DNA from 4 places in the Rhizobium sp. TRM96647 genome. Region 2 is predicted to be linked to each of the others. Evidence: riboswitches for the same ligand, from Rfam matches in the RefSeq annotation. Region 2 holds a riboswitch; each other region holds the start of a gene.
What was found. A riboswitch is a leader RNA that binds a small molecule or an ion and turns the genes downstream of it on or off. The one in region 2 is predicted to bind cobalamin.
Positions count from the first base shown of each region.

Region 1: another riboswitch for cobalamin. It lies ahead of OCK02_RS01490 (hypothetical protein); the one in region 2 lies ahead of nrdH (glutaredoxin-like protein NrdH).
Region 3: another riboswitch for cobalamin. It lies ahead of OCK02_RS04535 (aromatic ring-hydroxylating oxygenase subunit alpha); the one in region 2 lies ahead of nrdH (glutaredoxin-like protein NrdH).
Region 4: another riboswitch for cobalamin. It lies ahead of OCK02_RS13925 (ABC transporter substrate-binding protein); the one in region 2 lies ahead of nrdH (glutaredoxin-like protein NrdH).

Region 1 is NZ_JAOXHF010000001.1:319,050-323,141, forward strand. It holds gene OCK02_RS01485 (GH36-type glycosyl hydrolase domain-containing protein) at 1-1,358, opposite strand, end outside; cobalamin riboswitch at 1,802-2,017, shown strand; gene OCK02_RS01490 (hypothetical protein) at 2,118-2,333, shown strand; gene metH (methionine synthase) at 2,414-4,092, shown strand, end outside.
Region 2 is NZ_JAOXHF010000025.1:3,963-8,054, reverse strand. It holds gene nrdE (class 1b ribonucleoside-diphosphate reductase subunit alpha) at 1-1,422, opposite strand, end outside; gene nrdI (class Ib ribonucleoside-diphosphate reductase assembly flavoprotein NrdI) at 1,404-1,802, opposite strand; gene nrdH (glutaredoxin-like protein NrdH) at 1,814-2,035, opposite strand; cobalamin riboswitch at 2,278-2,488, opposite strand; gene zigA (zinc metallochaperone GTPase ZigA) at 2,636-3,841, shown strand; gene OCK02_RS25240 (hypothetical protein) at 3,914-4,092, shown strand, end outside.
Region 3 is NZ_JAOXHF010000002.1:333,645-337,736, reverse strand. It holds gene OCK02_RS04540 (hybrid-cluster NAD(P)-dependent oxidoreductase) at 1-963, opposite strand, end outside; gene OCK02_RS04535 (aromatic ring-hydroxylating oxygenase subunit alpha) at 965-2,209, opposite strand; cobalamin riboswitch at 2,315-2,512, opposite strand; gene OCK02_RS04530 (arylsulfatase) at 2,952-4,092, shown strand, end outside.
Region 4 is NZ_JAOXHF010000006.1:274,771-278,862, forward strand. It holds gene OCK02_RS13920 (FecCD family ABC transporter permease) at 1-915, opposite strand, end outside; gene OCK02_RS13925 (ABC transporter substrate-binding protein) at 912-1,943, opposite strand; cobalamin riboswitch at 2,122-2,352, opposite strand; gene OCK02_RS13930 (transcriptional regulator NanR) at 2,733-3,437, opposite strand; gene oiaX (3-oxo-isoapionate-4-phosphate decarboxylase OiaX) at 3,612-4,092, shown strand, end outside.

The DNA of each region.
Region 1 (4,092 bases), on a different contig from region 2:
GAGGCGGGCACGGCGAACAGGATCAGCATGATCAGCCAGGCGCCGTTCGGAATGTCCATCTGGTCGAGGAAATAGTAGACCCCGACCATGGCCAGAAGCGTCAGCAGGATCACCGGCCCGGCGATGGCGAACCAGTCGAGCGAGCGGCTGAAGCGCACGATGCGCTGCAGGATGGACGGGCGGTAGCCGATCCGCTTTTCCAGGATGTCGCGCTTCTTGCCGACCAGGTAGCTGCCGACATTGGCCTCGTGCGCACCGGCGACGTTGCCCGCCGCCATGTCCTCGGCGGTCATGGCCAGCGCCAGCTGCGTCACCTCCAGCTCCGTCTTGCCGGAGCGGCGGGCCATCTTCTCGATCGTATCACGGTAAGCGTTGCGCGAGCCGAAATCGAGCTCGGTATAGTCCGAACCCTCGCGCAGCGCCGCATCGAGGCGGCTGACGCTTTCGACCCAGACCGGCCATTCCGTATCGTCGATCGTGCGCAGCCCCTTGATCAGGTTGCTCATCGTGACGTTACCGGAGGAAAGCCGGTTCTGCTCGGCGACGAGGACCTCTTCCAGGTCGGTCCCGCGCGCCTCGATCTGCTTTTCCAGCCACTGGATCGCCGCGCCCGATGCCTGCAGCCCGTCGCGCAGACGATAGAGCAGTTGGGCGACGAAGGTGTTGTCGGCGACGAGATGCTCGATCTCGCGCAGGATCACGACGCTCTTTTCCGGGTCGTTCTGGCGGATCAGCTCGTCGGCCACCTCGTTCGCCTTGCGGCGCATCCCGCGCGAACGCTCGACACGGCTGGAAATGCGCCGCAGGTTCTCGATCAGGATGAAGCGGACGATCGACGGCAGCGCCCAGAGTTCGCCGATCTTGAAGGCCTCGGCCTTCTGGAACCCTTCCACGATCGCCGTCAGGCTCTCGCGCGAGACGCTGCTCTGGGTATGGGCGACGTAGAGCCAGCCGAGCGCGAGCGTCCGCGGGACCTCGACCTCGCCGACCTTCATCGTCGGCAGCTGACGGTAGAAACGGCGCGGGAAGTCGCGGCGCACTTCCTGGATCGCCTCCTCGACGACGTAGTAGTTGTCGAGCAGCCATTCCGCCGCCGGCGTTATCGTCGCGCCGGCTTCGACGTCGCGGGCCGTCGTCTGGTAGACCCGGAGGATTTCCTTCTCGTTTTCCCGGTGGCGGGCGCGGAAGTCGAACGGCGTGAAGCCCGGCAGCGAATTCGCGCCGTTCCGCGCCAGATCCTCACCGCAGGCACTCAGCTCCTCGAGGGTGAAATAGGTATCCCGGATCGAATCATTGTAGTCGATCTGCTTGGATTCCGTCTCGCGCGACGAGGTCTGTGGTCGGTTGTGAAGGGACATCAGCTTTTTTCTGTTTTTCGAGCAGGGTTGGTGGATCCGGCCGCGGCCGGACTTACGTTCGGCAGGCAGGGATCATCCGAGCGGACTTGTGCAACAGGACGGCGTCATGCGTTCCTCCGTACGACCCCGTCAGCGGATTCCATGCGCACGAAAATGCGCCCTCGATCGACGGGCGGCATGTAACGGGCGGCAGGGTCTTCTCCCGCTTCTGCGTGGCGCATGAAAACGGCTTTCTTTAGCCGCAATGGCAGGCTGTTGCAACAGAACTGGAAGGCAGGGGCAAGGCGACTCCAACAATATCAAGGCCATGAGATACCACCCTTGGCCTACGTGACCAGCGGTGAACGGGACCTGAACGCGGCGCATCCGGCAAGGGTTCCATGCCCGTGTCCAATTCCGTCGATAACCCGCCCGCCTGCGTTGACATCGCCGTCGCCTTCGGGCCACCTTGCGGCCATCAGGGTTCTTCCGAATCGTTCGCGACGAGGAAGCGAAGAGGGAAGCCGGTGCGATGGGAAGCCATCCATTCCGGCGCTGCCCCCGCAACTGTAGGCGGCGAGCTGCTGTCCCCCATGCCACTGGCACGTTTCGTGCCGGGAAGGCCGGACAGAGGCAACGACCCGCAAGCCAGGAGACCTGCCCTGATGAACTCGTAACGTCCATGGGCGGGGTGTCCCACGGGTGCGCTTGCTCCGCGTCAAGGCGGATCTTCAGCTTGCGTGCGTCCGGTCATCCCCCAATTCCAGATTGGGGAAAGTCATGCATGTCACCATCGAACAGAACGCCTCGGGCTCCGGAAAGCCGGAATCCGTCTTCATCTCGTGGCTCCTCTGGCAGCCGCGCGGCGCCGATCTTCCGGCAGAGGCCCTGAAGGAACTCGTCAAGCTCGCACCCTACAGGGACCGTGATCCGGACATCGTCCGGCTCCGTTCGCTGTTCGAGCGGCTCGCGGGACGATCAGGCCGGCCGCACTGATTTTCGCATAAAGACATATTGACATAAACATATCTTTATGTGATCTCCGGAGCAGACATGCTGCATCGGAGGGCTTCGCCATGGCATCGGCCGACCTCGACGACCTTTTTGGTCCCGAACTACCACCCCGCAATGGCAAGGACATCGCCGATGCGCTGCGCGCCGCCGCGCGCGAGCGCATCCTCGTCCTCGACGGCGCCATGGGCACCGAGATCCAGACGCTCGGCCTCGTCGAGGACGATTTCCGCGGCAGCCGCTTCGGCGAGTGCGCCTGCCATCAGCAGGGCAACAACGACCTCCTGACGCTGACGCAGCCGGCCGCGATCGAGGACATCCACTATCGCTATGCACTTGCCGGCGCAGACATCCTCGAGACCAACACCTTTTCCTCCACCACGATCGCCCAGGCCGACTACGGCATGGAGGACATGGTCTACGAGCTCAACCGCGACGGTGCCCGCCTCGCCCGCCGCGCCGGCCTGCGCGCGCAGGAGAAGGACGGGCGGCGGCGCTTCGTCGCCGGCGCGCTGGGCCCGACCAACCGCACCGCCTCGATCTCGCCGGACGTCAACAACCCGGGCTACCGCGCCGTCACCTTCGACGACCTCAAGCTCGCCTATGCCGACCAGCTCCGCGGCCTCATCGACGGCGGCGCCGACATCATCCTGATCGAGACGATCTTCGACACGCTGAACGCCAAGGCGGCGATCTTCGCCACCCGCGAGGTCTTCGCCGAAAAGGGCATCGAGCTGCCGGTGATGATCTCCGGAACGATTACCGACCTTTCCGGCCGCACGCTGTCCGGCCAGACCCCGGAAGCCTTCTGGAATTCGGTCCGCCACGCCGACCCCTTCTCGATCGGGCTGAACTGCGCCCTCGGCGCCAACGCCATGCGCGCCCATCTGGACGAGATCTCGTCCGTCGCCGACACCTTCGTCTGCGCCTATCCGAACGCCGGCCTGCCGAACGCCTTCGGCCGCTACGACGAGACGCCCGAGCAGATGGCCGCCCAGATCGAAGGCTTCATGCGCGACGGCCTCGTCAACATCGTCGGCGGCTGCTGCGGTTCGACGCCGGCCCATATCGAGGCGATCGCCAAGGCCGCGGCCCGTCACGCGCCGCGTGCGATCCCGGACATTCCCCGCCACATGCGGCTGTCCGGGCTGGAACCCTTCACGCTCACCAAGGACATCCCCTTCGTCAATGTCGGCGAGCGCACCAACGTCACCGGTTCGGCAAAATTCCGCAAGCTCATCACCGCCGGCGACTATGCGGCCGCCCTCGACGTCGCCCGCGACCAGGTGGCGAACGGCGCGCAGGTGATCGACATCAACATGGACGAGGGCCTGATCGATTCCGAAAAGGCGATGACGGAGTTCCTGAACCTCGTCGCCGCCGAGCCGGACATCGCCCGCGTGCCGGTGATGATCGACAGCTCGAAATGGGAGGTCATCGAAGCGGGCCTGAAATGCACCCAGGGCAAGCCGCTGGTCAATTCGATCTCGCTGAAGGAAGGCGAGGAAGCCTTCCTGCACCATGCGCGGCTCGTGCGCGCCTATGGCGCCGCCGTCGTCGTCATGGCCTTCGACGAGACCGGCCAGGCCGACACGCAGCAGCGCAAGGTCGAGATCTGCACCCGCGCCTACAAGCTGCTCACGGAGGTCGCCGGCCTCGCTCCGGAAGACATCGTCTTCGACCCCAACATCTTCGCCGTCGCCACCGGCATCGAGGAGCATGACAACTACGGCGTCGATTTCAT
Region 2 (4,092 bases):
CTGGCCGAGGCCGATGGCGTGGCTTTCGTCGTTGCCCTTGGCGACCGAGGGCACCGAGGAAATGTGGCTCATGTCGGAGACCGCAGACAGCGCCCGGATTGCCGTCTCGATCGTCTTGCCGAAATCGGTTGAATCCATCGCGGCCGCGATGTTCAGCGAACCAAGGTTGCAGGAGATGTCCTTGCCGAGATGGCTGTAGGACAGGTCGTCATTGAACGCGCTCGCTTCACTCACCTGCAGGATTTCCGAGCAGAGGTTGCTCATGGTGACGCGGCCGGCGATCGGGTTGGCGCGGTTCACCGTGTCCTCGAACATGATGTAGGGGTAACCGCTTTCGAACTGGATTTCGGCGATCACCTGGAAGAAGTCGCGTGCCTTGATCTTCTTCTTGCGGACGCGGCTGTCGGCTACCATCTCGCGGTACTTCTCCGTGACCGAGATTTCGGTGAACGGCACGCCGTAGACCCGTTCGACGTCGTAGGGCGAGAACAGGTACATGTCCTCGTTGTTTCGCGCGAGCTCGAAGGTGATGTCTGGAATGACGACGCCGAGCGACAGCGTCTTGATCCTGATCTTCTCGTCGGCGTTCTCGCGCTTGGTGTCGAGGAAGCGCATGATGTCGGGATGGTGGGCGTTGAGATAGACCGCTCCCGCGCCCTGCCGCGCACCGAGCTGGTTGGCATAGGAGAACGAATCCTCCAGCAGTTTCATGACAGGGATGATGCCCGATGACTGGTTTTCTATGTGCTTGATCGGCGCACCGGCCTCGCGAATGTTGGTGAGCGACAGCGCCACGCCGCCGCCGCGCTTGGAGAGCTGCAGCGCCGAATTGATAGAGCGGCCGATGCTTTCCATGTTGTCCTCGACCCTGAGCAGGAAGCACGAGACGAGTTCGCCGCGCTGCTTCTTTCCGGCATTGAGGAAGGTCGGCGTCGCCGGCTGGAAGCGGCCGGTAATGATCTCGTCGACGAGGTCGCGGGCGAGTTGCTCGTCGCCGCGCGCCAGCGCCAGCGCCACCATGCAGACGCGGTCCTCGTAGCGCTCCAGATATCGCTTCCCGTCGAAGGTCTTGAGCGTATAGGACGTGTAGTACTTGAACGCGCCGAGGAAGGTCGGAAAGCGGAATTTCCGCGCATAGGCCTCGTCGAACAGGTCGCGGACGAAATTGAACGCGTACTGGTCCAGAACCTCTTGTTCGTAATAGCCTTCGGCGACGAGATAATCGAGCTTCTCGCGCAGGTTATGGAAGAACACGGTGTTCTGGTTGACGTGCTGGAGGAAGTACTGCCGCGCCGCCATGTGGTCCTTGTCGAGCTGGATGTTTCCCTGCTCGTCGTAGAGGTTCAGCATTGCGTTCAGCGCGTGGTAGTCGAACGCGGGTTCCGCGGCCTTTGCGGGGCGTTCTAGCGTGAGCTTGTCCAAAATCGTTCCAATCCGTGCCTGACGTTGATGACGTCAGGCACGGTGCCCAGGAGTTCGAACCGGTAGAGGTAGGGAACCTGGCACTTGGCGGAGATGACGTCGCCGGCGATCCCGAAGGTCGCACCGAAATTGCTGTTGCCCGCGGCAATCACGCCGCGGATGAGGGAGCGGTTGCCCGCATCGTTGAGAAAGCGCATCACCTGCTTGGGAACGGCCCCCTTGCCGCCGTCGCCGCAATAGGTCGGGACGACGAGCACATAGGGGCGGTCGATGTGGAGTTCGGCGTTCGCAACAGGAATGCGGACCGCCGGCACTCCGAGCCGGGCGACGAACCTGTGGGTGTTCTCGGACCGGCTGGAGAAATAGACGAGTTCGCCCACCGTTTGGGGCCTCACGCCAGCGCGCTGATCATGTCCGGGCGAAAACCGGCCCAATGCTGCTCACCGGCGATGACGACGGGGACCTGGCGGTACCCAAGCCCCTGCACCAAGGCAAATGCAGCGGCGTCCTCGGAAACGTCGATGATCTGGTAGTCGATGCCCTGGCGATCGAGCGCACGGGTCGTCGCAGTGCACTGGACGCAGGCGGGCTTGCTGTAGACGGTGATGGTCATGGATATCCTCGTGAGATGATTGGCATGCGGGATCGTTCGGCCACCTGGAGGCGGCCGTCGTGAACGTGGAAAAATGGGACGCAGTTAGCCCCGGTGGCGGGACCGGAAACCGCTACTCACGCTGACGCAGACGGAAAAAACTAGACATGGACTTCACCCCGAAGTGGCTCAGACGGGGCTTCGGGGAAGCGATGCGCGCACTTCGTGCCGCGCCGGATCGCTTTCCTGCCGGGCACCCCGCCGGTGGACGTTTCGTTCGAGGCAGGTCTCCTGGCTCACGGGTCGTCGTGCTCGTTCGGCCTTCCCGGATTCTCATCCAGTGGCCAAATCGAACGGCACTCTCCGTTCACAGTTGCGGGGGCAGCTCCGGCTTGGCGATCATCATGTCCGCCGACCGGATTCCCATCTTAGCTCCCGACTCGCGTCGGAAGAACCTCGAACACAAGATATAGTAGAGATGGATGGATTCGCGTCAACAGCTATCGATCCTTGTCCGCAGTTTTCCGACCAGCGAAATTTTCCGGCGCCATCGCCTTGACCGCCTCCGGCTTTTCCGCGCTTTTGTAACTGTATAACGTTACCAATCGAGCGAACACCTTTATGATCGACAAACTGCCCGTCACCGTTCTCTCCGGGTTTCTCGGAGCCGGGAAGACAACGCTGCTCAACCACATCCTCTCGAATCGCCAGGGACTGCGCGTCGCGCTGATCGTCAACGACATGAGCGAGGTGAACATCGACGCCGCTCTTTTGCGCGATGGCGGTGCGAACCTGTCGCGGACGGAGGAGCAACTGGTGGAAATGACCAATGGCTGCATCTGCTGCACGCTGCGCGACGATCTCCTGAAGGAGGTGCGTGCGCTCGCGGAGCAGGGCCGGTTCGACTACCTGCTGATCGAATCGACAGGGATCGCCGAGCCGCTGCCTGTCGCGACGACCTTCGACTTCCGCGATGAGAACGGCATGAGCCTGTCGGATGTGGCCCTGCTCGACACGATGGTGACGGTGGTCGATGCCGCCAACCTTCTGGCCGACTACGGTTCCGCAGACCTCCTCGCCGACCGCGGCGACACGGCAGGCGACGGCGACAACAGGACAGTTGTCGATCTCCTCGTCGAGCAGATCGAATTCGCCGATGTCGTGGTGCTCAACAAGATCGGCACCGCGACGCCCGAGCAGCGCGATGCGGCCCGCAAGATCATCGTCTCCCTCAACCCCGACGCAAAACTGATCGAAACCGATTTCGGCCAGGTCGACCTGAAGGAGGTTCTCGGCACCGGTCGCTTTGATCTCGCCAAGGCCGAGCAGCATCCGCTCTGGTTCAAGGAACTGCATGGCCTCAAGGACCACGTTCCCGAAACCGAGGAATACGGTATCCGCTCCTTCGTCTACCGCGCCCGCCGTCCCTTCGAGCCCGCGCGTTTCCAGCGCTTCATCGATCGGTCATGGCCAGGGGTCGTGCGGGCAAAAGGCTTCTTCTGGCTGGCGACGCGGCCGCACCATGTCGGCGAGATCAGCCAGGCCGGCGCGCTTGTGCGCACGGGCAGGATGGGCGTCTGGTGGTCCGCTGTGCCAAAGGCGCAGTGGCCGCGCGATCCCGGATTCCTTGAAATGATGGAGCCCTATCTCGACCCGACCTGGGGCGATCGGCGACAGGAGATCGTCTTCATCGGCGCGGATCCGATGGACGAGGCAGAAATCCGCGCCGAACTGGACGACTGTCTGGTCGGGGCGACGGAGTTCAATCCTGGCCTTTGGCGAGATCTTCCCGATCCCTTCGCAAGCTGGGAACGCCGGGCCTCGTAAGCGGCGGCGCTTGCTGCGCCTTCCAAACTCCAGACCTCATCAAAATACGCATTTCATAAACAGGAGATACCCATGTTTCGCTCCCGCACGCCGGCGCTTCTGGCTGCCACCGTTCTCTCCACCTTCGCCTCGATTCCCGCTCTCCATGCCGAGGAAGAGCAGAACGAGGCCTGGAGACTGTTTATTGCCGACCATACGCTGCCCGTCGTCCGTGCCGTCGATGTCGAGACGGGCAAGGAAATCGGCCGCTT
Region 3 (4,092 bases), on a different contig from region 2:
GCCGCAGAGCCCGCCTTCGCAGGCCGCCCCGATGCGCACGCCGGCTGCGCGCGCCGTCTGCAGGATGGTCTGGTCGGGCGGGCAGGCAGCCTCCTTGCCGGCCATGGTGAAGGTGACGGTCGAGACGGCAGACGCATCGACCTCGCCGGGACCGGCGCGAATGGCAAGCTCCTCGGCGGCGGGGGCCGCGGCCGGCTGGAAGCTCTCCTCGTGATAGCGCGCCATGTCGAAGCCGCAGACCTTGAGCATGTCGCGCACGCCACGCATGAACGGCTCCGGGCCGCAGCAGAAGACGGTGCGATCGCGGAAGTCCGGGGCCAGCAGCGACAGCCTGGAGCCATCGATGCGGCCGCGCAGCCCATGCCAGCCGTCGCGCGGGTTGCGGCCTTCGACGACGAAGCCGAGCGAGAGGTTCGGCATCTGCGCCGACAGGCATTCGAGCTCGGGGCGAAACAGCAGGTCCTGAGGGGTGCGCGCGCAGGAGACGAAGGCGACGTCCGTCTGCGGCGCGCAATCGGCCATCCAGCGCGTCATCGACATCATCGGCGTGACGCCTGAGCCGGCGGAGATGAACAGGTACTTCTCGCCCGGATGGCGGACGAAGGAGAAATCGCCGAGCGGACCGAAGGCCTTCAACTGCATGCCGGGCCTGAGATGATCGAACATCCAGCGGGTGCCGATACTGTCCTTCTGCGCCTTGACGGTGACGGCGACGGAGAAGGGCCGCGACGGGGTCGAGGACAGCGTGTAGGTGCGCATGACCGGATCATCAGGCGTCACCGGCAGTTCCAGCGTGACGAACTGGCCCGGCAGGTAGCGGAACCAGTTCTCGCGGTCGGAGCGGAAGGTGAACGTCATCACGTCGGCGGTCTCGGCCGTCACCGCGATGCATTCCAGCATGTGCTGGCGGTCGTTCCAGGGCTGGAGCTCGTCGAAATGGCGGAAGTGGCTCGCGATCGTCATGTCAGGCCACCCGCACCAGCGGCTGCTTCTCGCCCTGAAGGCGCTGCTCCATGAAGGTGCAGTACCATTCGACGAACTGCATCACGCCGCCCTCGTCCTCGGGCGAATAGGGGCCGGGCTCGTAGGCGGGGGAACGAATACCGAAGGCGTTCTCCTCGACGATCTGTCGGTCCTGGTCGTTGGTCTCGGTCCAGACGTGGGTCAGTTCGTCGAGATTGTAGTCGATGCCTTCCACCGCATCCTTGCTGACCAGCCACTTGGTCGTCACCTGCGTCAGCTCGGGGCCGAGCGGCAGGACGCGGAAGGTGATGGCGTGGTCGGCCAGAACGTGGTTCCAGGTGGTCGGGTAGTGGAACATCAGGAGCGTGCCGATATGGCTCTCCTGCACGTCGGACGACAGCGGACGGCGGACGGCGCGCGCGCCCGACATGGTGTAGCTCTCGGCGTCTGCGATCAGCGGCATGCGGGCGAGGCGGAACTGGCCGGAAGGCGACATGCGGAACTCGCTCGGCAGGCCGGCCGCCTCGCACTTTTCCCAGTGACCGGCGATGACCGGATCGTCCTTGGCGCCCTGGACGCCGGTGGCGCTCGGGGCCTCCGGATAGGTGCGGCAGAGTTCGGGATGGTTGGCGGCGCAATGGTAGCACTCGCGGTTGTTCTCCCAGACGAGCTTCCAGTTGCCCTTCTCCACGATCGTGCTCTCGAAGGCGACCTTGGTCTCGCCGAGGCGATGGCGGACGAGATAGGGTTCGGCCAATTCGCGATAGGGGGCGAAATCCGGCGCCTCGTCGGCCAGACAGATGAAGATGTAGCCGCCGACGGTCTCGCAATGGATCTTCTTCAGGCTGTGCTGGCTCTTGTCGAAATCCTCGGCCATGTGGCGGGCGAAGAGCAACGTGCCGTCGAGCTCGTAGGTCCACTGATGATAGGGGCAGACGAGCTTGGCGGACGCGCCCTTGTGCTGGGTGCAGACGCGCGAGCCGCGATGGCGGCAGGAATTGTGCAGCGCGCGGATCGTGCCCTGGCGGTCGCGGGTGACGACGACCGGATAGTCGCCCACCTGCAGGGTGAAGAAATTGCCGGCCCGCGGGATCTCGCAGTCGTGGCCGACGAACAGCCAGTCGCGATACCAGATCGTCTCCAGGTCGAGCTTGTAATAGTCCTGATCGATATAGAAGGCCTGGTCGAGGCTGTAGCCCTCGCGCCGGTTCCTGATCTTGCGAAGTACGTCGCTGCTGATATCCATTGCCGCTTCCTCAAAAGCATTGCTCGTCTGAAGCGGGCATGGATCGAGGCCGACCAGCATGAAGACATGGCTTCGCTGCGCCCCCGGCCGCCCACCGCAGCCAGTCACGTCATGTTTCTCCAAGGCTGGTTTCCGGGCTCGGGAGATGTCCTCTGCGGACCGCGCGGCGCCTTCCCGAATTGCTTCAGTGGCGTTTTGCCGCGATTTCTTCCCTTACCGTTGCGGGGGCAGCTCCGGATTTTCACCGGCTTCCCAATTATCCGCCCTCCCTAGAGAGGCAGCACCTTGAGCCTCTTCATCTAAGCGGAAAGGCCGGCGCTCCAGTCGCCCAAATGCGACGTCGCCTTCCGCTTTGGCGACAGCCGAAGACGAAGGCGCGAACTCGAAATAATTTATATATTTCATATACTTGAAAAACAGCCCAAGGTGTTTCGACCAACAAATAGGCGGCAAGATCGCAAAAGAGGCAGATAGTCTCTTTGCGCCACCATGGTCACAGTGCAGCCCGCGTTGTTTCATGATAGCCTTGCATAGCGCGAGCGTTCACGCGATCCGCCTTGACGTAGAGGAGAAGGCGACAGACGCGCTCGGACCGACAATCAGCACCGACAATCAGCATGTCATTCAGCAGAAACGTCGAGCTATCACGGGAGGGTGAGCGATGGGGACCGAAAACGGATGTGACGACGCGAACAGCACACTTGAAGACGGCGAGCCGGCCCTGAGCCGCCGGCACGTGCTCATGGCAGGAACAACGCTTGCCGCCGCCGCGGCGCTCGGCGGCACCGGATCGCCGGCACAAGCCCAGGAACAGCAACAGGCGCAAACGGCGACGCCTTCCACCAGCCGGCCGCCCAACATCCTTGTCATCTGGGGAGACGACATCGGCATCTGGAACATCTCGGCCAACAGCCGGGGAATGATGGGCTACCGGACGCCCAACATCGACCGGATCGCGGAGGAAGGCCTGTCGTTCACCGACTACTACGGCCAGCAGAGCTGCACCGCCGGCCGCGCCGCCTTTCTCGGCGGCAACGTGCCGGTGCGCACCGGCATGACCAAGGTCGGACTGCCCGGCGCGCCGCAGGGCTGGCAGAAGACCGACGTGACGGTAGCGACGGTGCTGAAGGCGCAGGGGTATGCGACCGGACAATTCGGCAAGAACCACCAGGGCGACCGCGACGAACACCTGCCGACCATGCACGGCTTCGACGAGTTCCTCGGCAATCTCTACCACCTCAACGCCGAGGAGGAGCCTGAGAACCGCGACTATCCGCGCGACCGGATCATGCCGAGCGGCAAGACCTTCCTGGAGCAGTTCGGCCCGCGCGGCGTGCTGCACAGCTGGGCCAATCCGGATGGCACGCAGAAGATCGAGAACACCGGGCCGCTGACGAAAAAGCGGATGGAGACGATCGACGAGGAGACGCTCTCCGCGGCCAAGGACTTCATCACCCGGCAGAACCAGGCGGGCAAGCCGTTCTTCTGCTGGTGGAACGGCACGCGCATGCACTTCCGCACCCACGTGAAGGAGCAGAACAAGGGGATCTCCGGCCCGAGCGGCGACGAATACCATGACGGCATGGTGGAACACGACATGCATGTCGGCGAGCTCCTGAAGCTTCTCGACGACCTCGGCATCGCGCAGGATACCGTGGTGCTCTATTCGACCGACAACGGCCCGCACTACAACACCTGGCCCGACGCCGGCACGACACCCTTCCGCAGCGAGAAGAACTCCAACTGGGAGGGCGCCTACCGTGTGCCGGCCTTCGCCCGCTGGCCAGGCCGCTTCCCGGCAGGCGAGACCCTGAACGGCATCGTTGCGCACGAGGACTGGCTGCCGACCTTCGCGGCGATCGCCGGCGAACCGGATATCAAGA
Region 4 (4,092 bases), on a different contig from region 2:
GTCGGCGAGGATCATGAACACCGCCCCGGTCAGGGCCGCGGCCGGCAGCAGCACGCCATGGCGCACGCCGACCAGGAGCCGCGCCGCATGCGGAATGACGAGGCCGACGAAACCGATGGAGCCGACGATCGAGACCATCACCGCGGTCATCATCGCCGACACGCCGACGAGTGCAAGATAGGTGCGTCGCACCGAGATCCCGAGCGAGGCGGCCGATTCCGCGCCGAAGGTGAAGGCGTCGAGCGAGCGCGCATGCCACAGGCAGACGACGAGACCCACAAGTGCCGCCGGAACGGCCAGCCAGGCATCCGCCCAGCGCACGCCCGACAGATTTCCGAGCAGCCAGAACATGATGCCGCGCGCCTGCTCCGCCGTCGCCGCCTTGGTGACGATGAAGGAGGTGAGCGCGTTGAAGAGTTGCGAGCCAGCGACGCCGGCGAGGATGATCGCCGCCGTGCCGCGCCCGGCCTTCACCGCCAGGACGCTGACCAGGACGAAGGCTGTGATCGCGCCGAGGAAGGCCCCGAGCGGCAAGGTCAGCACGCCCGCGCCGATACCCAGGATGGCGACGCCGACCGCGCCCGTCGAGGCGCCCGCGGAAATTCCGAGGATATAGGGATCGGCGAGCGGGTTGCGCAGCAGCGACTGGAGGACCGCGCCGGAGAGCGCCAGCGCCGCTCCGCAGGACGCCGCCACGACGGCCCGGCTCAGCCGGTAGCTCCAGATGATGCCCTCGTCGATCGGCTCCAGCGGGTAGCCGGCATTCCACAGCCGGTTCGCCACCGTCTGGGCGACCGTGGCGAGCGGGATCGCCGTCTCGCCGATCGCAGCCCCCATCCACAGCGCCAGCAAGAGGATGACGAGCGCGGCGATGGCCGCACCCGTCCGTCCGCCCGATGTCAGCGTCCGGTTCACTTGGCGAGGCCGGCGTTGGCGATGGCGTCCGCCAGGGCTTCGATGCCCTCGATCGTCCGGATCGTCGGGTTCATCGCCTGGGCGTCCATGTCGAAGACATGGCCGTTCTTCACCGCCGGCATCAGGCTGGCGACCGGATCGGCCTTCAGGAATTCGAGCTTGGCCTCGAGGCTGTCCAGCGGATAGCGCCGCCGCTCCATGGAGCCGGCGACGATGATCGCCGGATCGGCCTTGGCAATCGTTTCCCAGCCGACCGTCGGCCACTCGTCGTCGGTCTTGATGATGTTCTCGATGCCGAGCGCCGACATGATGTAGCCGGGCGCGCCGTTCTTGCCGGCGACATAGGGATCGGCGTCGGCGGCGCTGGAGAACCAGAAGACGGCCGACAACTTGCCCTGTGCGGAGGCGACCTTGGCGCGGGCGGCCTCCTCGCGTTTCTTCAGATCAGCGACGACAGCCTCGCCCTTTTCCTGGACGTTGTAGATCTGCGCAAGCTCGCGGATCTCCTGATAGACCAGGTCCATGGTGAAGACCTGATGGCGCACGCCGTCGCTCGCGGCAGAATTGTCCTTGCCGACGCAATCGGACGGCGAGGTGTAGACCGGGATGCCGAGCTCCTCGAACTGTTCCGGCCTTCCGACCACGCCCTCCGGCCCGACCTGCCACTGGAACTGCACGGCGACGATATCCGGCTTCTTGGCCAGAACGCTCTCGAAGCTCGGCTCGTTGTCGGCGAGCCGGTCTATCCGCGCGTTCACCTCTTCATAGCCCTTCAGCACCGGCCCGACCCAGAGCGCGGTACCGACCACCTTGTCGGCAAGTCCCAGCAGATAGAGGATCTCGGTGCTGCTCTGGCCGATCGAGACCGTGCGCGACGGCGCACTTTCGAAGGTCACCGGGCGACCGCAATTCTGCAGTGTCAGCGGATAGCTGGTCTCGGCAGCACTCGCCTGGCCATGGAAGGACGATGCGGCGAGGCACAGGGCGACGAAGCCCGCGCGGAGCGGTTGTTTCAAATGAATTTTCATGGAATTCCCCGAAATAGCTGGGACGCCCGCAGGGGCGCCGTTGAAAAAACGGACAAGCCGTCAGGCCGTCCGGTCGCTCGAAGGATCGCCAGGTCTCGGGAAAGGCAGCGTGAAGACGCACAGCAAGGCGCCGATGGTCGTCATGATGGCTCCTGTTCCGGGCTTCCCCGCCCGTGACGTTGGATCGATGGCTGACGGCAGGTCTCCTGGCTCGCGGACATGCGCCGTTCATCTGCCTTCCCGCGCGTTGCGCAGTGGCATGGCGCCGAGGCGCCACGAGGATGAACGGCAATCCGCTTACAGTTGCGGGGGCAGCCACGGTTTTGGTCCCGACTTGGGTCGTCCGCACCGTGTTCCCTATTAATCCCCTCCGCTTCGTGGGCGGGGAACCGTCGTCTTCCAGATAGACGTTTGCGCACCGCGCCGTCAAGCAAGCCCGACCGGCAACTTTGCGTTCTGCACGCAATAGGCGCGGCCGGACCGGCACCCGTGCCGGCGCATCCGATGCGGGGCAGGGGTTTTCGGCACGGTCTGGAACGGTCATCGAACTTCCCTCGGGATCTGACCGGGCCTGATTAGTGTAATGGTATTACGTGAGTCAATCGAGTTGTTATTTTATAACATCACATATCAAGCGCAAATGCGGCCGCCGTCCCGCGCCGAACGCGCGGGGCCCATCACGACCCGGAGATTTCAGGAGGATCTGCGACCGTCCGCAGCGGTCCGGACGGTCGAAGCGATGAATGGGGATAAGACGCTCCGGAACGGCGCCACGGACCTGTGGCCGGGTCAGCGGTTGTAGAGCGCTCTCGATCGTTCGAGATGCTTCAGCATCGCCGCTTCCGCCCCTTCGGCATCCCTGCTCCTGAGCTGGTCCAGGATTTCCTCGTGCTCCACCAGCGTGAGCTTTTCCTTGCCGGTCCAGATCAGCATGTCCGTGTGGTATTCCTTCAGCCAGGCCAGCATGGCCTCGCTGACGGCAACATAGATCGGGTTACCCGAAATCTGGGCGATCCGGCTGTGAAACTGCATGTCGGCGGCGATGAAAGCTTCCGCGTCCCCGAGCGAGCGTCGCTGGCGCTCGATGATGGCCCCCAGATCGTCGATATCGCCGCTCCGGGCACGTTGCGCCGCCTCGCGGGCCATGCCGCGCTCGAAGAAGATGCGGGCGCTCTTGAGATGCTCGAGCGTATCGGTCGACTGCGACAGCATGATCTTCGCCGTCAGGTCGACCTGACGGAAGATCGATTGCGCGGTCAGTTGCAGCACCTTCGCCCGCTCGCCGTGGGAAATGCTGAGCAGGCCCTTGTTGGCGAGCGACTGCATCGCCTCGCGGATGGCGGGACGGCCGACGCCGAAACGCTCCATCAGCACGCGCTCCGAAGGCATCTCGTCGCCCGGCTTCAATTCTCCCGACGTGATCATCCGCTCCAGCCGGTCGAAGACCTCGTCCGACAGCTTGCGCCTGACGATCGGCTCGATGGTTTGGGGCATGGCGTCTCTCTGGCTCATTCTCCCTCCCTTAACATTTCTGCATCTTGCGACAAGCCAGGACGGCCGGAATCGGTTTTCTGAAAATTTCCGTTGCAGAAATTGGAATACTTATTATACCAGATCATGAGTTGACGCCACGACAAAGTGACGTGGCGAGGAGGAGCAACGGCTTTCATGCTGATCACCCTAACCTACCGCATCGAGACGCCCGGCAGCGTCGAGGCGATGGCGAACAAGATCGCCAGCGACCAGTCCACGGGCACCTTCGTCGCGGTGCCGGGCGAGACGGAGGAGCTGAAGGCACGGGTCGCAGCGCGCGTACTCGCCATCCGTCCGCTGGAGGACACCTTCTCCCCCACCTGGCCGGAGGCCGAGCCGGGGCAGCGGCTCAACCGCGCCGACGTCGACATCGCCTTTCCGCTCGATGCCATCGGCACCGACCTTTCCGCGCTGATGACGATCGCGATCGGCGGCGTCTTCTCCATCAGGGGCATGACCGGCATCCGCATCGTCGACATGAAGCTGCCGGAGGCGTTCAAGGGCGCCCATCCGGGCCCGCAATTCGGCATCGACGGCAGCCGCCGGCTGACCGGCGTCGAGGGCCGTCCGATCATCGGCACGATCGTCAAGCCGGCGCTCGGCCTGCGCCCGCACG